DNA from 2 places in the Streptomyces sp. NPDC048185 genome. Region 2 is predicted to be linked to the other one. Evidence: riboswitches for the same ligand, from Rfam matches in the RefSeq annotation. Region 2 holds a riboswitch; the other holds the start of a gene.
What was found. A riboswitch is a leader RNA that binds a small molecule or an ion and turns the genes downstream of it on or off. The one in region 2 is predicted to bind S-adenosylmethionine.
Positions count from the first base shown of each region.

Region 1: it holds a riboswitch for S-adenosylmethionine, as region 2 does, so the genes downstream of both, ACGF3H_RS01860 (aminotransferase class V-fold PLP-dependent enzyme) here and thrC (threonine synthase) in region 2, are expected to answer to the same signal.

Region 1 is NZ_JBIDAN010000001.1:394,667-404,720, reverse strand. Features, by position in the region: gene ACGF3H_RS01875 (Rieske 2Fe-2S domain-containing protein) at 1-225, shown strand, start outside; gene ACGF3H_RS01870 (cytochrome bc complex cytochrome b subunit) at 222-1,859, shown strand; gene trpD (anthranilate phosphoribosyltransferase) at 1,992-3,056, shown strand; SAM riboswitch class IV at 3,140-3,256, shown strand; gene ACGF3H_RS01860 (aminotransferase class V-fold PLP-dependent enzyme) at 3,422-4,804, shown strand; gene ACGF3H_RS01855 (Lrp/AsnC family transcriptional regulator) at 4,894-5,175, opposite strand; gene ACGF3H_RS01850 (rhomboid family intramembrane serine protease) at 5,172-5,933, opposite strand; gene ACGF3H_RS01845 (hypothetical protein) at 6,091-6,330, shown strand; gene ACGF3H_RS01840 (NYN domain-containing protein) at 6,413-7,762, shown strand; gene ACGF3H_RS01835 (NlpC/P60 family protein) at 8,011-9,051, shown strand; gene ACGF3H_RS01830 (NlpC/P60 family protein) at 9,275-10,054, shown strand, end outside.
Region 2 is NZ_JBIDAN010000006.1:139,916-149,969, reverse strand. Features, by position in the region: gene ACGF3H_RS19400 (MurR/RpiR family transcriptional regulator) at 1-782, shown strand, start outside; gene murQ (N-acetylmuramic acid 6-phosphate etherase) at 888-1,823, shown strand; gene ACGF3H_RS19390 (hypothetical protein) at 1,907-2,470, shown strand; gene ACGF3H_RS19385 (dihydrofolate reductase family protein) at 2,489-3,061, opposite strand; gene ACGF3H_RS19380 (NADH:flavin oxidoreductase) at 3,212-4,342, opposite strand; gene groL (chaperonin GroEL) at 4,571-6,193, opposite strand; gene ACGF3H_RS19370 (cold-shock protein) at 6,522-6,725, opposite strand; gene ACGF3H_RS19365 (MoaD/ThiS family protein) at 7,167-7,442, opposite strand; gene thrC (threonine synthase) at 7,439-8,740, opposite strand; SAM riboswitch class I at 8,759-8,914, opposite strand; gene ACGF3H_RS19355 (glucosyl-3-phosphoglycerate synthase) at 9,056-10,000, shown strand; gene ACGF3H_RS19350 (hypothetical protein) at 10,004-10,054, opposite strand, start outside.

The DNA of each region.
Region 1 (10,054 bases), on a different contig from region 2:
ACCCACGTGGGCTGCCCGATCTCCCTGTACGAGCAGCAGACGCACCACGTGCTGTGCCCCTGCCACCAGTCCACCTTCGACCTCTCCGACGGTGCCCGGGTGATCTTCGGTCCCGCCGGTCACGCCCTGCCGCAGCTGCGCATCGGTGTGAACGACGAGGGCTATCTCGAGGCGCTCAGCGACTTCGAAGAGCCCGTCGGTCCTGCTTTCTGGGAGCGCGGATGAGCACGACAGCGACCAACGAGTCCCGCTCACGCGGGAAGGCACCGGCCGGCGAGCGCGTCGCCGACTGGGCCGACGGCCGGCTCGGGATCTACTCCCTGGCCAAGGCCAACATGCGCAAGATCTTCCCCGACCACTGGTCGTTCATGCTCGGCGAAGTGTGCATGTACAGCTTCATCATCATCATCCTCACGGGTGTGTATCTGACGCTGTTCTTCCACCCGTCGATGAACGAGGTCACGTACCACGGTTCGTACGTGCCGCTGCAGGGCCAGCTGATGAGCGAGGCGTACGCCTCGACGATGAACATCAGCTTCGACATCCGGGGTGGTCTGCTCATCCGGCAGATCCACCACTGGGCGGCGATCATCTTCCTCGCCGGCATGTTCGTGCACATGATGCGCGTCTTCTTCACCGGCGCGTTCCGCAAGCCGCGTGAGATCAACTGGTTGTTCGGCTTCCTGCTGTTCGTCCTCGGCATGTTCACCGGTTTCACCGGCTACTCGCTCCCGGACGACCTGCTCTCCGGCACCGGTGTCCGCTTCACGCAGGGCGCGATCCTGTCCGTGCCGATCGTCGGCACGTACATCTCGATGTTCCTGTTCGGCGGGGAGTTCCCCGGCCACGACTTCGTGGCCCGGTTCTACTCGATCCACATCCTGCTGCTGCCGGGCATCATGCTCGGCCTGATGGTGGGCCACCTGATCCTGGTCTTCTACCACAAGCACACGCAGTTCGCGGGCCCCGGCAAGACCAACAACAACGTCGTCGGCATGCCGCTGCTGCCGGTGTACATGGCGAAGGCCGGAGGCTTCTTCTTCCTGGTCTTCGGTGTGATCGCGGCCGTCGCCGGCCTCGTGTCGGTCAACCCGATCTGGAGCATCGGCCCGTACCGGCCCGACCAGGTGTCGACCGGTGCCCAGCCCGACTGGTACATGGGCTTCGCCGAGGGGCTCGTCCGCGCCATGCCCGGCTGGGAGATCAACTTCTGGGGTCACACGCTCGTCCTGGGTGTGTTCATCCCGCTGGTGATCTTCGGTATCTTCCTCGCGGCGATCGCCGTCTACCCGTTCATCGAGTCGTGGGTGACCGGCGACAAGCGCGAGCACCACATCCTGGACCGGCCGCGCAACGCCCCGACGCGTACCGCCCTCGGCGTCGCCTGGGTGACCGCGTACATCATCATGCTGATCGGTGGTGGCAACGACATCGTCGCCACGCACTTCCACCTGTCGATCAACTCGGTCACCTGGTTCGTCCGGATCGGCTTCTTCGTCGGCCCGGTCATCGCCTTCGTGATCACCAAGCGGATCTGCCTCGGCCTCCAGCGCCGGGACAAGGACAAGGTGCTGCACGGACGCGAGTCCGGCATCATCAAGCGCCTGCCGCACGGTGAGTTCATCGAGGTCCACGAGCCGCTCAGCCAGGGCGCGCTGCACACCCTCACCTCGCACGAGCAGTACAAGCCGGCCGAGATCGGCCCGACGGTCGACGAGAACGGCGTCGAGCGCAAGGCGAAGGGCTCGGAGAAGCTCCGCGCCAAGCTCAGCAAGGCGTACTACGGCCCGGAGTCGCAGATTCCGAAGCCGACCGTCGAGGAGTACAAGGAGATCACGAGCGGCCACGGCCACCACTGACCCTCCAGCGTCGCCACACCACGGTCGAAGGGCCCCGTCCGGTCTGCGGACGGGGCCCTTCGCCGTGCCCGGGGGCTGGATAGGGTGGGACCACACTCTCTTTTCCACGATGCACACGATCAGGAGCGGCTCATGAGCGCTGTGACCCCCGCTGGAGGCGACATCGCGGCGGGCCGCTCCTGGCCCGTCCTGCTGAACGGTCTGCTGGACGGCCGTGACCTGTCCGTCGACGACACCGCCTGGGCGATGGACCTGATCATGCGCGGCGAGGCGACCGACGTGCAGATCGCCGGGTTCGCGACGGCGCTGCGGGCCAAGGGCGAGACCGTCGACGAGATCTCCGGCTGTGTGCGGTCGATGTACGAGCACGCGCACGTCATCGAGGTGCCCGGCGAGACCGTCGACATCGTCGGCACCGGCGGCGACGGCGCCAAGACCGTCAACATCTCCACCATGTCGGCCATCGTCATCGCCGGCACCGGCGCCAAGGTCGTCAAGCACGGCAGCCGTGCCGCCTCCTCGGCGTCCGGCGCCTCCGACGTGCTGGAGAAGCTCGGGGTCAATCTGGAGCTGACCCCGAAGCGGGTGGCCCAGGTCGCCGAGGAGGCCGGGATCACCTTCTGCTTCGCCGTGAAGTTCCACCCCGCGCTGCGCCACGTGGCGACCGCGCGCGGCCAGCTGGGCGTGCGGACCGTGTTCAACTTCCTCGGGCCGCTGACCAATCCGGCGAAGGTGAAGGCCCAGGCGGTCGGTGTCGCCGACCCGCGGATGGCGCCGATCATCGCCGGGGTGTTCGCCGAGCGCGGCAACTCCTCGCTGGTGTTCCGCGGCGACGACGGCCTCGACGAGCTGACCACGACCTCCACCTCCCGGGTCTGGGTCGTGCGGGACGGCACGGTGACCGAGGAGTCCTTCGACCCGCGGGACGTCGGCCTGGAACTGGTGCCGGTGGAGGCGCTGCGCGGCGCCGACGCCTCCTACAACGCCGACGTCGCCCGCCGCCTGCTGGCCGGCGAGCCGGGGCCGGTCCGGGACGCGGTGCTGCTGAACTCGGCGGCGGCCCTGGTGGCGCTGAAGCCCGGCGACGGACCGCTGACCGAGCGGATCCGGGCCGGCATGGAGCAGGCCGCCGAGTCCATCGACTCCGGCGCGGCCAGGCGGACCCTGGAGCGCTGGGTGGCCGCCAGCAACGCGTAGTCCCGCCCCGGGACAGTGACGTCCGTCCCGCGATCCGGACTCGGGTTGCGGGGCGGCGATCACTTCACGTACGTTCCTTCCCAGGTCATGAGTGACAGTCATGAGGCCCCGGCCGACTGTCCGGCAACCCTCCGTCCGTGGCGGGGTGCCCCGGGTGAAGACCAGGCCGTGGACAGCAAGGTTCACGGCAAGCGCGGACCCCTCGCGGAACCAGGGGTCCTGGGTCGTCCGAGGGAGTCTCCCGTGAATCAGCGAATGCGATAGGGCCGCAGAGCCCCGCCTCCGCATCCCCCTTTTCCTTTCCGTCCCACGCTCGAGCCGTGCGCGCTCGCGTGGTGATGTCCTCTGCCTTCACGGGAGCACCCATGTCCGTCTCCGCCGTCGCCGCCGACCAGTCCGTCTGTGCCCCGCTGCCCGTCCTGGGCCGGGACGTCACCGTCCCGCTCGTCACCGGTGGCGAGGTCACCTACGCCGCGCTGGACTACGCCGCCAGCGCGCCCGCGCTCCAGCGGGTCTGGGACGACGTCGCCGCCTACGCCCCGTACTACGGCAGCGTGCACCGCGGCGCCGGGTACCTCTCGCAGCTGTCGACCGACCTGTTCGAGAACGCCCGGAGGACCGTCGCCGAGTTCCTCGGCTGCCGCGACGCCGACCAGGTGGTGTTCACCCGGTCCACCACCGACTCCCTGAACCTGCTCGCCGCCGCCCTCCCGGCCGGCTGCCGGGTCTTCGTCTTCGAGACCGAGCACCACGCCTCGCTGCTGCCCTGGCGGGACGCGGACGTGACCTACCTGGACGCCCCGCGCACCCCGGCCGAGGCCGTCGGGACCCTGGAGCGCGCGCTGGCCGCCCGCGAGCCGTACGGGCCCGCCCTGGTCTGCGTCACCGGCGCCTCCAACGTCACCGGCGAGCTGTGGCCGGTGCGTGAGCTGGCCGCCGCCGCGCACGCGCACGGTGCCCGGATCGTGCTGGACGCCGCCCAGCTCGCTCCGCACCACCCCGTCGACGTGCGCGACCTGGACGTCGACTGGGTCGCCTTCTCCGGGCACAAGCTGTACGCCCCCTTCGGCTCCGGCGTCCTCGCGGGCCGCGCCGACTGGCTGCGCGAGGCCGAGCCGTACCTGGCGGGCGGCGGTGCCAGCCGCAGCGTCAGCCGGCGCCCGGACGGCGGCGTGGACGTGCAGTGGCACGACAGCGCCGCCCGCCACGAGGCCGGTTCGCCCAACGTCATCGGCGCCTACGCGATCGCCTCGGCCTGCAAGGCCCTCACCGAGGCCGGGTTCGGCACGCTGGTCGCCCGCGAGGAGCACCTGATCCGCAAGGTCCGCGAAGGGCTCGCCGGCGTGCCCGAGGTCCGGGTCCTCTCCCTCTTCGGCGACGACGCCCCCCGCGTCGGCGTCCTCTCCTTCGTCGTCGAGGGCTGGAACAGCTCCCACTTCGCCGCCGCCCTCTCCGCGGAGTACGGCATCGGCGTGCGCGACGGTCTGTTCTGCGCCCACCCGCTGGTGCGCACCCTGCTCGGCAGCGACCCGCAGACGCAGGGCGAGTGCGGCGCCCCCGAGGCGGCGCCGGGGGAGAAGTCCCTCAACGCCATCCGGGTCAGCTTCGGCGCGGGCACCCCGGACGAGCACGTCGAGCGGTTCGTGAACGCCGTCAAGGAGCTGGTGAGCGACGGCGCCCGCTGGAACTACCGCACCGAGGACGGGCGTTGCGTGCCGGACACGTCCGCGGCCGGGACCGCCGCCTGAGGCTCCCGCACCACCGGGCCCGCCCGCACGGCGCCGTCGGCCGGCCCGGCGCAGTCGGCCGGCCCGGCGGACCCGGTCTCAGGACGAGCTCAGTTGTCGAGCCCGATGGCGAACGCCGCCTCCAGGTCGTGCTGCGAGTACGTACGGAACGCCACGTGCGTGTCCGTGCCCTCCACGCCCGGGATCTTGCTGATCCGGCCGGGGATGACCTCCGCCAGGTCCTCGTGCTGGTTGACCCGCACCATCGCGATCAGGTCGTAGGTGCCGGTGACGGAGAAGACCTCGCTGACGTTCTCCAGCGAGGCGATCTGCTCCGCGATCTCGGGGATCCGGTCCACGCTGGTCTTGATGAGGACGATCGCGCTGATCACGGCTGGTTCTCTCCCTCGGGGGCCGTCGCTGGAACGTCCCCAACTCTAGTCCCACCGCCGAACCGCACCCAGGCGAAGACGAAGCCGAGCCCGAAGCCCACCAGGTGCGCGAGGTAGGCCACCCCGGGCCCGTCACCGGCGCGCCCCGCCGCCAGCCACTGCAGGGACACCCAGAACGGCAGCACCACCCACGCCGGGAAGCGCAGCGGCAGGAAGAGCAGGAAGGGCAGGAGGCTGGTCACCCGGGCGCTCGGGAACAGGAAGAGGAACGCGCCGAGGACCGCGGAGATCGCCCCCGACGCCCCGACCAGCGACTCCTGGGAGTGGGCGTTGGCCGCCGCGTAGCCCAGCAGCGCCAGACAGCCGCAGCCGAGGTAGAACAGCAGGAACTGGAGCCGCCCCATCCGCGCCTCGGTCATCGCGCCGAAGACGTAGAGGAAGAGCATGTTGCCGAGCAGGTGCACCCAGCTGCCGTGGACGAACAGTGCCGTGGCGGGCGTGAGAGCGGCCCGGGGGGAGTCCTCGAACAGTTCTGCGGGGATCACGCCCCAGCGGCGGAACCAGGCGCGCTGGGCGGCGAGCAGCTCCTCCCCGCTCCCGTGGACCGGAACGAGGCCCGACGCGGGGCTGACCAGGAACAGCAGGCAGCACAGGGTGATCAGCGCGTAGGTCACCGGAGCCGTGCGGCTCCGCGGGGTGCGGGCCGTGCCGAGCGTCCTGACCTTCCCGAGGGCCGCCGTGCTCCAGTTGCGGATCATGAATACAGAGCATGACGCAACCGGACGAAACCGCCCGTACCGCCTCGCCGCCGTGGACGCGCGGGCGGCGGGTACCCGCCAGGCCGTAGGGTTACGAGCCATACGCACCGGGGAGGCCGGCGCGTCACGGACACTGGATAGAGAGCGAACAGCCACGATGACGGTTCCCCTGCCGACCGACACGACGCGGTGGCGCTGCACCCTCTGCGGCAACCTCACCCGGTTCGACGTGACCCGTGCCTCGAAGGTCGTCGAGTACGTGCACCTCGATCTGGCCGGCGAGCCGACGGTCGAGGAGCGCGAGGTGCTCAGTGAGACCATCGAGTCGGTGCGGTGCCGCTGGTGCAATGCCGTGGACCAGGTGGAACTCGTGGACAGGCCGGGCGCCGGCTCCTGACGGGAGCGGGCTCCGCGGGCCGTGGTCCCGAACCGGGATCGCGCCCAGGCATGCGCAGGCAGCAGAGGCATTGGGGTGACGGATGGTGGAGACACACGGCGGGGGGCCGGGCGACGGCGCCGCTGAGGTGCTCGACCGCCCGCTGCCCGACGGAGTGCGGCGCAGGGTCGTGCAGATCGTGTCCGACGGCTTCGGCGGACTCACCCTCGGCGAACTGCCCGCACAGCTGAGACAGTACGCCCGCTTCGCCCCCAACCGCCGGGCCAAGTTCGCCGGCAACGCCATGGCCGCCGCCGTGGAGGGCGACACCCTGTTCCGGCAGCGGATCGGCGAGAAGTTCAGGGAGGCCCAGCCGGAGCTGGCCGGCGCCCTCGACTCCGGTTCGCCGCCCCCGGCCGCGGACCCCCTCGACGTGGCGGCCGCGGCCTACGTGCTGCGCCCGCACGGCTGGGTGAAGCTGGTGACCGCCGCCGGCGAGGAGGCGCAGCGCGCGGACGCCGAGCGCGCCGACGAGGAGAGCCGTGCGGAGCTGGAGCGGCTGCACGAGGAGCTGGAGCGGGCCCGGGAGCACACCAGGACCGAGACGGAGCGGCTGCGCGGCGAGCTGGACGCGGCGAAGAAGGAGGCCGAGTCGCTGCACCGCAAGCTGCGTTCCGCCCTCAGCGACGTCAAGCGCGGCGAGGCGGCCCTGCGGAAGGTGCGGGACGAGATAGACACCGTCCGCACCGAGGCCAACGCCCAGGTGTCCGCCGCCGAGAGCGAGAGCCGGCGGCTCAAGGCCCGCCTCGGCGAGACGGAGGCCGCGCTGGAGGCCAGCCGCAGGGCGGCCCGCGAGGGGCGCAGCGTCGAGGACATGCGGGTACGGCTGCTCCTGGACACGCTGCTGGACGCCACGCAGGGGCTGCGCCGGGAGCTCGCGCTGCCGCCGGTGTCGGCGCGGCCCGCGGAGACCGTGGACGCCGTCGAGCCCGGCCGGATGACCCCCAAGGACATCGCCGCCCGCGCCCTGTCCGAGCACGACCCCGCCATCCTCGACCAGTTGCTGGCGCTGCCCCAGGCGCATCTGGTCGTCGACGGCTACAACGTCACCAAGACCGGCTATCCGCAGATGCCGCTGGAGAAGCAGCGGCTGCGCCTGCTCGGCCAGCTCTCCCAGCTCGCCGCGCAGACCGGCGCCGAGACGACCTGCGTCTTCGACGGGGCCGAACTGGCGGCGCCGGTGCTGCTGGCACCGCCGCGCGGGGTGCGGGTGCTGTTCTCCAAGCCGGGCGTCACCGCCGACGAGCTGATCCGCCAGCTCGTGCGGGCCGAACCGCCGGGCCGTCCGGTCATCGTCGTCTCCACCGACCGCGAGGTCGCCGACGGGGTGGCGAAGGCGGGTGCGCGACCCGTGGCCTCCGTGGTCCTCCTCAAGCGGTTCTCGCACGGCTGACCCCTGGGCGGTATGCCCCCGGGGCGCCGTCCGCCCCAAGCGCAACATAGGGCCCGCTTGCCCGAATTGAGGGGGCGCCGGTGCGACGCGCTGTCAAGGTCGCCTCACCGCACGTGAGTTCACGGCAAAATATGCCTCTCGGGTCTCACTATTTTCACCTGAGGATTTGAACTCATCACGACTTGGTCACTAGGGTCTGCCTTCGAACCCGCGATCGGGTGATCCCCCTCGAGAAGGAGCTCGACTCCGTGGCGTCCCACCGTCGTCCCAAGCAGCCGAGCCGCACGCGCGTGACCGTGCTCACCACCGCCGCGGCAGCCGCAGTCGCTCTCAGCTCGCAGGCGGCCAACGCCGCGCCGAGCGAGAAGCCGAGCAAGGACGAGGTCAAGGCCAAGGTCGACAAGCTCTACGAAGAGGCGGAGCAGGCCACCGAGAAGTACAACGGGGCCAAGGAGAAGCAGGAGAAGCTCCAGGAGGAGATCTCCACCATCCAGGACAACGTCGCCCGCGGCCAGGAGGAGCTCAACGAGCTGCGCGACGGCCTCGGTTCGATGGCCAGTGCCCAGTACCGCTCCGGCGGCATCGACCCCTCCCTCCAGCTCTTCCTGTCCGCCGACCCGGACGACTACCTGGACAAGGCCTCCACGCTCGACCAGCTCAGCGGTCAGCAGGTCGAGGCCCTCAAGAAGATCCAGGAGAAGCAGCGCGACCTCGCCCAGCAGCGCGCCGAGGCCTCCAAGAAGCTCAAGGACCTCTCCGCCACCCGCACCGAACTGGGCAAGAAGAAGAAGGAAGTCCAGGGCAAGCTCTCCTCGGCCCAGAAGCTCCTCAACACGCTCACCGCCGCGGAGAAGGCCGCCCTCACCGCCGAGCAGGACCGCGCCACCCGCAGCAGCGAGCGCGAGGCCCTCTCCGGTTCCACGGCGTCCGCCTCCGGCCGCGCCGGCGCGGCGTTCTCCGCCGCCCAGAGCAAGATCGGCACCCCGTACGTCTACGGCGCCACCGGCCCGTCCTCCTTCGACTGCTCGGGCCTCACCTCCTGGGCCTACGCGCAGGCCGGTGTCGGCATACCCCGCACCTCCGAGGCCCAGGCCAACTACGGCACGCGCATCTCGTCGATGAGCGACCTCCAGGTCGGCGACCTCGTCTTCTTCTTCAACGACCTGCACCACGTGGGCCTCTACGCCGGCAACGGCCAGGTCCTGCACGCGCCGCGGACCGGCACGGTCGTCCGCTACGAGTCGATGAGCACCATCGGCGGCCCCTTCATGTGGGGCGTCCGCGTCTGATCCCCGCTGCGGGAACGACCGGGAACCCACCGGGAACGTCCCGCCCGTGCCGCCCGTTCGGGCGAATCACGGCACGACGTTCTGACCGCCCGCCCCGCCGGTGACCTGCGTCAGCGGCGGGGCGTCGCGTCGCGCGCCCTTCCGAGGTCGTTGGTCGCCGCCCCGCCGCGAGGCTACTGTCTGCCGCGTTTCCCGTCCGCCAGCGGAAGGAGTGCGGCTTCCCGTGGGGTCCCATCGCCGCCTTGCACCGTCCGGGTTCGATCGCGGCGCCACCGCCGCCATCGGCCTCCTCTCCGTCGCCACCGCCGTCCTGGGCGCCGTTCCGGCGGCCGTGGCCGCGCCGCACGACGACACACGTGCCGAGGTGGACCGCCTCCACACGGAGGCGGAGCAGGCGACCGAGGCCTACAACAAGGCCGACGAGCGCACCGACGCCCTGCGCGAGGAGGTCGACGCCGCGCAGGACGAGATGGCCCGCAAGCAGGAGCGGATCAACACCATGCGGGACGGGCTCGGCTCGCTCGCCGGGGCCCAGTACCGCTCGGGGGGCGTCGACCCGTCCCTCGTCCTGCTGCTCTCCGCCGATCCGGACGACTACCTGGACAAGGCCTCCGTGCTCGACCGGATCACCACCCACCAGGCCGGTGAACTCCGGGAGCTCCGGGGCGCCCTGCGCGAACTCTCCCAGGACCGCGCCGAGGCCGCGCGCAAGCTGGCCGAGCTGGAGAAGGGCCGCAAGGCCGTCGCCGCCCACAAGAAGACCGTCGAGCACAAGCTCGCCGAGGCACGGCGGCTGCTCGCCACCCTCCCGGCCGGTGACCGTGCCGCCTACGGCCGCGCCTCCCGCTCCGGCCGCGCCGACCTGCCCGCCCTCGGCAGCGCCGTGCCCGCCTCCGGACGGTCGGCGGCCGCCTTGGCCGCCGCCCGCTCCGCGCTCGGGCGGCCCTACGTCTGGGGCGCCAACGGCCCCTCCGGCTTCGACTGCTCGGGCCTGACCCAGTGG
Region 2 (10,054 bases):
CCGGCTGCGCGGCCCTCACGGTCACCGGCCTCGCCGAGCTCACCGGCACCAGCGAGGCCACCGTCGTGCGCACCGCCCGCCTGCTCGGTTACCCCGGCTACCGCGATCTGCGCCTCGCGCTCGCCGGGCTCGCCGCGCAGCAGCAGTCGGGGCGCGCACCCGCCATCACGACGGACATCGCGGTCGACGACCCGATCGGCGACGTCGTCGCCAAGCTGGCCTACGACGAGCAGCAGACCCTCGCCGACACCGCCGCCGGACTGGACACCGTCCAGCTCGGCGCGGCCGTCGCCGCCCTGGCGGCCGCCCGCCGCACCGATGTGTACGGCATCGGCGCGTCCGGCCTCGTCGCCCAGGATCTCACCCAGAAACTCCTGCGCATAGGGCTGATAGCCCATGCCCCGAGCGACCCGCACCTGGCCGTCACCAACGCGGTGCAGCTGCGCGCCGGGGACGTCGCCCTCGCCATCACGCACTCCGGGTCGACCGGGGACGTCATCGAGCCGCTGCGGGCCGCCTTCGAGCGCGGGGCGACGACCGTCGCGATCACCGGCCGCCCCGACAGTCCCGTCACGCAGTACGCCGACCATGTGCTGACCACGTCCACGGCGCGGGAGAGCGAGCTGCGGCCGGCGGCGATGTCCTCGCGGACCAGTCAGCTGCTGGTGGTGGACTGCCTGTTCGTGGGGGTGGCGCAGCGGACGTACGAGTCGGCGGCGCCGGCGCTGGCGGCTTCTTACGAGGCGTTGGCCCATCGGCACGGGTCGCGCGGCAGACCGTAGCGCTTGATCTTCGCGGGTGGCCGCGGGTCCTTCGTGGTTGATCGCGCAGTTCCCCGCGCCCCCAGGCATGTACAGGCATCGCAAGTGGAAAAGGGCCGCATCCTCATGACCTCCACCCCCCATCACCCCGACCTCCGCTCCCAGTTGGAGACGATGACCACCGAGGCGTTCCGGCCGGAGCTGGCCGAGATCGACCGGATGTCCACGCTCGACATCGCGCGGGTGATGAGCGGCGAGGACGCCGCCGTGCCCGCGGCCGTCGCCGCGCGGCTGCCCGAGATAGCCGCCGCCGTCGATGCCGTGGCCGCCCGGATGAGGCGGGGCGGCCGGCTGGTCTACGCGGGCGCCGGCACGGCGGGCCGGCTCGGTGTGCTGGACGCCTCGGAGTGCCCGCCCACCTTCAACACCGGGCCGGGGCAGGTCGTCGGCCTGATCGCGGGCGGTCCGGAGGCCATGGTCACCTCCGTCGAGGGCGCCGAGGACTCCAGGGAGCTGGCCCGTGCCGACCTCGACGCCCTCGCCCTCACCGCCGAGGACACGGTGGTCGGCGTGTCCGCCTCCGGCCGCACCCCGTACGCGATCGGTGCCGTCGAGCACGCCCGCGCGCTGGGTGCGCTGACCGTCGGCCTGGCCTGCAACGCGGGCAGCGCGCTGGCCGCCGCCGCCGATCACGGCATCGAGGTCGTCACCGGCCCGGAGCTGATCACCGGCTCCACCCGGCTGAAGGCCGGTACGGCGCAGAAGCTGGTCCTCAACATGCTGTCGACGATCACGATGATCCGGCTCGGCAAGACGTACGGGAACCTGATGGTCGACGTCCGCGCCTCCAACGAGAAGCTGCGCGCCCGCTCCCGGCGTATTGTCGCGCTCGCCACCGGGGCCGGGGACGAGGAGATCGAACGCGCCCTGGCCGCCACCGACGGCGAGGTCAAGCACGCCATCCTGACCCTGCTGGCCGACGTCGACGGCCCGACCGCCGCCCGCCTCCTGGCGGACTCCGACGGCCATCTGCGGGCCGCGCTGTCGGCGGCGAAGGGCTGACGACGCGCTCCCCCCGCCTCGGCGACGGCCCCCGGGCGGCGGAGGCGGGTGGGACGCCGGCGCCGTGTGCGACCCTGAGGAGCATGAACCACGCCCAGCTGACCGCCCTGGGCCGCGCCCTGCGTCTCCTCGGTGAGCACGGCGAGGCCCTGACCGCCGACACGCCGGACGCCAAGGTGCACGAGATCCGCGCCGACCTGAAGCGCGCGCTGGACCGGCTGGAGGAGAGCGTCACCACGACGGCCCCCAGCACCCGCTGCCGGGAGCATCCGAACGGACCGGTCGACGAGGCCGCCCCCGACCTGTGCCTGCTGTGCGAGACCCGCCGCCGCGCCGCCCGGCGGGCCGAGTACGGCGGCGGCCCCCTCCCGGCGCGGCCCGCCGAGCCGGCCCCGTCCCGCTACGGGGTGCGCGGCGACCGGCCGCAGCCGCAGCAGCGCTGGCTGCCGGAGCTGTGGAACGGCCAGGCGTGGCAGCTGTGCGGCACCCCGCGCCGGGACCGCCGCGAGGCGGAGCTGTACATCGCCGCCCAGCTTCGCGCCCCGCGCGCGGCCATGGCGTACCGGCTGGTGCACGAGTTCACGGACTACGAGGTGCTGCGCGTGTGGGGGACGCCGGTGCGGGTGGACATCGAGCCGATGGGCTGAGCGGCGCCGCCCGTCACGTCAGCGGACGACGTCGAAGACGTTCTTCTGGATGCCGTTGGCGTACGCCTCGTGCTCGACGAGCCTCAGCTTCTGGGTGTCCTTGTCCGTGTCGCTGAAGAGCCGCTTGCCCGCCCCGAGGAGCAGCGGGAAGACGAGCAGGTGGTAGCGGTCGACGAGGCCGGCGTCCGCGAGCGCCCGGTTGAGGGTGGCGCTGCCGTGCACGATGATCGGGCCGCCCTCCGTCTCCTTCAGCGCGGCGACCTCGTCGAGCGAACGCAGGATCGCGGTCTCGCCCCAGTCCGGCACCAGGTCGCCGTCGGTGAGGGTGGTGGAGACGACGTACTTCGGCATCGCCTTGTAGCCGGCGAAGTCCTCCATGGCCGGCCAGACCGCGCTGAACGCCTCGTAGCTGACCCGGCCGAGCAGCATCGCGCCGGCCTCCTTCTGCTCCCTGCCCTTGATCTCGTAGGCCTCGGGGAGGAACTCCAGGTCCTTGAAGGTCCAGCCCGCGTTGCGGTAACCGGGCTCGCCGCCGGGCGCCTCCACGACCCCGTCGAGCGAGACGAAGGCGGTGCTGATCAGGGTGCGCATCTGGGTCTCCTGGGTGGCTCGTGGTTCCGGGCGGCGCCGGTCCGCTGTCGCGGCACGCGTTCTGCACTCTTCGACCGCGGTGCTCGCGAAAAATCATCGGTCGCGGCGCCGCCGGTTGTCCACGAGGCCAGGCCGTGAGCGGCCCCAAGTTCAGCTCAGGGTCTGCAGCGCCTTCGCGTCGAACGGCGTCAGCTCGTCGAAGCGGCCGTCCAGGACCTTCCGGGCCCACTGCGGGTCCTGGAGCAGGGCACGGCCGACGGCGACGAGGTCGAACTCGTCGCGCTCCATGCGGTCCAGGAGGTCGTCGAGGCTGCCGAGGCCGGCGCCCTCGCCCTGGAACGCCTTGCCGAACTCGCCGTCGAGCCCGACGGAGCCGACGGTGATGGCGGTCCTGCCGGTCAGCTTCTTGGTCCAGCCGGCGAGGTTGAGGTCGGAGTCGTCGAACTCGGGGCGCCAGTAGCGGCGGGTGGAGGCGTGGAAGGCGTCGACGCCGGCCGAGGCCAGCGGCGCGAGGATCGCCTCCAGCTCCTCGGGGGTCTCGGCGAGACGGGCGTCGTAGGCGTCCTGCTTCCACTGGGAGTAGCGGAAGATCACGGGGAACTCGGCCGAGACCCTCTCCCGCACGGCGGCCACGATCTCCGCGGCGAACTTCGTGCGGGCCACGGGGTCGCCGCCGTAGGCGTCGGTGCGGCGGTTGGTGCCCGCCCACAGGAACTGGTCGACGAGGTAGCCGTGGGCGCCGTGGATCTCCACGCCGTCGAAGCCGATGCGCTCGGCGGCGGCCGCGGCCTCGGCGAAGGCGGCGATGACGTCGTCCAGGTCGCGCTGGGTCATGGCCCTGCCGGTGACCTCGTCCTCGCCGATGCGCAGGCCCGAGGGGCCGACGGCGGGGGCGTCGGGGAACGGCTGGTCGCCCTGCCGGCGCACCATGCCGATGTGCCACAGCTGCGGCACGATCGTGCCGCCCGCCGCGTGCACGGCGTCGGCGACCTTCGCCCATCCGGCGAGCTGCTCGTCACCGTGGAAGCGCGGCACGCGGTCGCTCTGACCGGCGGAGTCGTGGCCGACGTACGTCCCCTCGGTGACGATCAGGCCGACACCGGCGGCGGCGCGGCGCGCGTAGTACGAGACGACGTCCTCGCCGGGGATGCCGCCCGGGGAGAACATGCGGGTCATCGGCGCCATCGCGATGCGGTTCGGCACGGTCAGGCCGTTGATGACGGCCGGGCGGGCGAGGATCTGCGCGGCGCGCGAGGCGGCTTCGGAGGCGGTGACGGTCACGGGGGGACTCCTTGGGAGGTACCGGTCAGTATGTGCATGCGCATACATGCCTGCCCCGTCCAACCGGTGGGCCCGGCGCCGTCATTCCGGCCGTCCGCCATCCGTGACCCGGCTCACACGGGCCCGAGGCGCCGCGGGCGCGACGCGCCCGAGGGCGGCACCCCCGGCCGTGGCCAGGAGTACCGCCCTCGGTACGTGAAGGACGCTCGATCAACCCGAAGGGGTCGATCAGAAGTCCATGTCACCGCCCGGCATGCCGCCCGGAGCGGCCGCGGCGGCCTTCTCCGGCTTGTCGGCGATGACGGCCTCGGTGGTGAGGAACAGCGCGGCGATGGAGGCGGCGTTCTGCAGCGCGGAACGGGTCACCTTCGCCGGATCGATGATGCCCTCGGCGATCATGTCCACGTACTCACCGGTCGCGGCGTTCAGGCCGTGGCCGACGGTCAGGTTGCGGACCTTCTCCACGACGACGCCGCCCTCGAGACCACCGTTGACGGCGATCTGCTTCAGCGGGGCCTCCAGGGCGAGCTTCACGGCGTTGGCGCCGGTCGCCTCGTCACCCGTCAGCTCCAGCTTCTCGAAGACCTGGGAGGCCTGGAGCAGGGCCACGCCACCACCGGCGACGATGCCCTCCTCGACGGCCGCCTTCGCGTTGCGGACGGCGTCCTCGATGCGGTGCTTGCGCTCCTTGAGCTCGACCTCGGTGGCGGCACCGGCCTTGATGACGGCCACGCCGCCGGCCAGCTTCGCCAGGCGCTCCTGGAGCTTCTCGCGGTCGTAGTCCGAGTCGCTGTTCTCGATCTCGGCGCGGATCTGGTTGACGCGGCCGTTGACCTGGTCGGTCGAGCCGGCGCCGTCGACGATGGTGGTCTCGTCCTTGGTGATGACGACCTTGCGGGCGCGGCCCAGGAGGTCCAGGGACGCGTTCTCCAGCTTGAGGCCGACCTCCTCGGAGATGACCTCGCCGCCCGTGAGGATGGCGATGTCGCCGAGCATGGCCTTGCGGCGGTCGCCGAAGCCCGGGGCCTTGACGGCGACGGACTTGAAGGTGCCGCGGATCTTGTTGACGACCAGGGTCGACAGGGCCTCGCCCTCGACGTCCTCGGCGATGATCAGCAGCGGCTTGCCCGACTGCATGACCTTCTCCAGGAGCGGCAGCAGGTCCTTGACGTTGCCGATCTTGGAGTTGGCGATGAGGATGTACGGGTCGTCGAGCGACGCCTCCATCCGCTCCATGTCGGTGGCGAAGTACGCCGAGATGTAGCCCTTGTCGAAGCGCATACCCTCGGTGAGCTCCAGCTCCAGACCGAAGGTCTGGGACTCCTCGACGGTGATGACGCCTTCCTTGCCGACCTTGTCCATGGCCTCGGCGATGAGCTCGCCGATCTGGGTGTCGGCGGCGGAGATGGAGGCCGTGGAGGCGATCTGCTCCTTGGTCTCGACGTCCTTGGCCTGCTCGAGCAGGGCGGCGGAGACGGCCTCGACGGCCTTCTCGATACCGCGCTTCAGCGCCATCGGGTTGGCACCGGCGGCCACGTTGCGCAGACCCTCGCGCACCAGGGCCTGGGCGAGAACGGTCGCGGTGGTCGTACCGTCACCGGCGACGTCGTCCGTCTTCTTGGCGACTTCCTTGACCAGCTCGGCGCCGATCTTCTCGTACGGGTCCTCGAGCTCGATCTCCTTGGCGATGGAGACACCGTCGTTGGTGATCGTGGGCGCGCCCCACTTCTTCTCGAGGACGACGTTGCGGCCCTTGGGGCCGAGCGTCACCTTGACGGCGTCCGCGAGCTGGTTCATGCCGCGCTCGAGGCCGCGCCGCGCCTCCTCGTCGAACGCGATGATCTTGGCCATGTGAAGTGGTCCCTCCAGGACTGGGGGTGATTCCTTCGGACCGCGCCCGCGCCCGCGACGGACGGCTCGCCGGCCTCGTGGTTCCTTCCCCACCCGGCCTGCGGGCCTCACCGACCCGGTCCTTCGTTGTCACTCTCACCTTCAGAGTGCTAACGCCAATGATTAGCACTCGCCCCCATCGAGTGCAAGCGCCTCTCGGGGATCGGGCCGGTCGCTCAGCCGCCCGCGAACACCTGCGGCACCCGGCTCCCGGGCAGGCCGAAGGGCCCGCACCCCAGGGGGTACGGGCCCTTCGGAGAAGACCGTTGGCTTGCGCCGGCCGCACGTCTCAGGCGCTGAGGCGAACCATGTCGGCCTGCGGGCCCTTCTGACCCTGCGAGATCTCGAACTCGACCCGCTGGCCTTCTTCGAGGGTGCGGTAGCCGTCCATCTGAATCGCGCTGTAGTGGACGAAAACATCCGCACCACCGTCGACCGCGATGAAGCCGTACCCCTTCTCCGCGTTGAACCACTTGACGGTGCCCTGAGCCATGCCTAACTCCCCTATTACTGGCCCTTGCACAGATCCGCACTTCGCGGATCCGGGTCAGACCTCACCCCCCGATGGGTGGGGGCGTGCGCCGGAACGCGTCGACCGCGGCTGAATGTATCGGTCCAACTGCCGTCTGCAACAGGTCAATCGGACGAGAAATCTGGACGTAGCCGGTCCGGAATGTGGCGAGAATTCGCCTGAATTCGGGTCAAGTCGGGCTACACAAAGCGAACAAAAGCCGCGAAATACACCCACACTTTGGCTACATCTTGTCGGGCCTGCGGCAGGAATTGCGGAGCGCCGTCTCGGTGATCGGGAGCGCGTTCCCCAACTCTACCGCGCTCAATCACATGGAATTACCCCCTCCGCTTTTCCCACGGAGGGGGCAATTCCATGAACTCTGCGTCACGCCGGTCACCGAAGGCGACCGGGCGGGGCGGATCAGCCGCCGGCGACCGCCGGGATGATGGACACGCCCGCACCGTCCGGCGTCGCCGTCTCCAGGCCCTGCTCGAAGCGGACGTCGTCGTCGTTGACGTAGACGTTGACGAAGCGGCGCAGCTTGCCCTGGTCGTCCAGGACGCGGGCGGCGATGCCGGTGTGGTTCTTCTCGAGGTCCGAGATGACCTCGGAGAGGGTCGCGCCCTCGGCGGCGACCTCGGCCTGCCCACCGGTGTAGGTGCGCAGGATGGTGGGGATGCGAACGGTCACGCTCATGCGAGGCCAGCCTCTCGGAAGGAGTCCAGGTTGGGGCGGATCGTCGCGGTCAGGCCGGTACCGGCCACCGCGTCCAGCGTCTTGAGGCCGTCGCCGGTGTTGAGGACGACCGTGGTGAGGGACGGGTCCAGGACGCCGTTCTCGATCAGCTTCTTCGTGACGCCCACCGTCACACCGCCGGCGGTCTCCGCGAAGATGCCCTCCGTGCGGGCGAGCAGCTTGATCGCGTCGACGACCTGCTCGTCGTTCACGTCCTCCACCGCGCCGCCGGTGCGGCGGGCGATGTCGAGGACGTAGGGGCCGTCGGCCGGGTTGCCGATCGCGAGGGACTTGGCGATGGTGTTCGGCTTCTGGGGGCGCACGACGTCGTGTCCCGCCTTGTAGGCGGTGGACACCGGCGAGCAGCCCTCGGCCTGGGCGCCGAAGATCTTGTACGGCTTGTCCTCGACCAGGCCGAGCCTGATCAGCTCCTGCAGCCCCTTGTCGATCTTCGTGAGCTGGGAGCCGGACGCGATCGGGACGACGAGCTGGTCGGGCAGCCGCCAGCCGAGCTGCTCGCAGATCTCGTACGCGAGGGTCTTGGAACCCTCGGCGTAGTACGGCCGCAGGTTGACGTTGACGAAGCCCCAGCCCTCGCCGGCCGGGTCGCCGATCAGCTCGGAGCAGAAGCGGTTCACGTCGTCGTAGTTGCCCTCGATGCCGACGAGCTCACCGCCGTAGACGGCGGCCATGACGACCTTGCCCTGCTCCAGGTCGTGCGGGATGAACACGCAGGAGCGGAAGCCGGCCCGGGCGGCGGCGGCGCCGACGGCGCCGGCGAGGTTGCCGGTGGAGGAGCAGGACAGGGTGGTGAAGCCGAAGGCGCGGGCGGCCTCCAGGGCCTGGGCGACGACGCGGTCCTTGAAGGAGTGCGTCGGGTTGCCGGAGTCGTCCTTGACGTACAGACCGCCGGTGACGCCGAGCTCGCGGGCCAGGTTCTCGGCCTTGACCAGCTTGGTCCAGCCCGGGTTGATGTTCGGCTTGGTCGCCACGTCGGCCGGGACGGGCAGCAGGGGCGCGTAGCGCCAGATGTTCGCGGGGCCCGCTTCGATCCGCTTCCGCAGTTCCTCGGTGTCGTAGGCCGAGAAGTCGTAGGCGATCTCCAGCGGGCCGAAACACTCCTCGCAGGCGAAGACCGGGCCGAGGGGCACACGGTGACCGCACTCGCGGCACGAGAGCGCCGCGGCGGGGCCCAGGTCCACGGGGGAGGCGGGGGAAGCGGTGGTGTCGGTGGTGCTTGCGACAGTCTGCACAGCCATGTGAGGCGAGGCCCTTTCTCCTCATCTTCCTCACGACGCATCTCGCCGTGAGACGGATTTGGCACCTTCCCTAGCCGGGAGCCTCGCGCTGCGATCGACAGTGATCTACGAGAACCGACTGGAGGGTTGCCGGGGCTTCATCGGGCCGTTTCCCTCTGCCCCTCTGGATGAGCGGTATGTGGTTGTTCTGCACTGGTTCACAGGTGACCCCGGCATGCGCCGGTCCTCCGCGTTGTTCAAGACTGTAACCGAAGGCCAGGACGGTTGAGATAGTCGTCCGTACCGCGAGATGGATCACAAAGGAGCCCACCGACCGTGCTGGAAGAAGTCGAGCGCTGGCTTGGCGCACGCTCCTGGTCCGTGGCAGACCGCACGCTTCCGCAGATCATGGCGGCCAAGCACGCCACGGGCCAGTCGGTCAGCGTGGTGCTGCCGGCGCTCGACGAGGAGGCGACCGTCGGCGACATCGTCGCGGTGATCCGCCGCGAGCTGATGCTGCGGGTGCCGCTCGTCGACGAACTCGTGGTCGTGGACTCCGGGTCGACCGACCGTACGGCGGCGGTGGCCGCGGCGGCGGGGGCGCGGGTCGTCCCTCGCGACGAGATACTCCCCCGCATCCCGGCCGCGCCCGGCAAGGGCGAGGTGCTGTGGCGCTCGCTGCTGGTCACCGGCGGGGACATCGTCTGCTTCGTCGACGCCGACCTGCGCGAGTTCTCCGCCGACTTCGTCTCCGGCATCGTGGGCCCGCTGCTCACCGACCCGGAGGTCCACCTCGTCAAGGCCATGTACGACCGCCCGCTCGACGCCGCCCCGGGCGAGGGCGGCCGGGTCACCGAGCTGATGGCCCGGCCGCTGCTCAACCTGCACTGGCCGCGGCTGGCGGGCTTCGTCCAGCCGCTCGGCGGCGAGTACGCGGCCCGCCGCTCCCTGCTGGAACGCCTGCCCTTCCCCGTCGGCTACGGCGTCGAGCTGGGGATGCTGGTCGACTCCCTGCACCTGGTGGGTCTGGACGCGCTCGCCCAGGTCGACGTCGGGGTGCGCCGGCACCGTCATCAGGACGGCCGGGCGCTGGGCCGCATGTCCGCCGCGATCTACCGCACCGCCCAGCTCCGGCTGGCCCGCGGCCATCTGCTCCGCCCGGCCCTCACCCAGTTCGAGCGGGGCGCCGGCGGCTTCGAGCCGCGCACCTACGCCGTCGACACCGAGGAACGGCCGCCGATGGCGGAGATCGCGGAGTACGCCTCCCGCCGGGTGGCCTGAGCGTCAGCCGGTGACGCCGTCCGACCAGCGCCACCTGCCGCCCGAGTCCGGCGA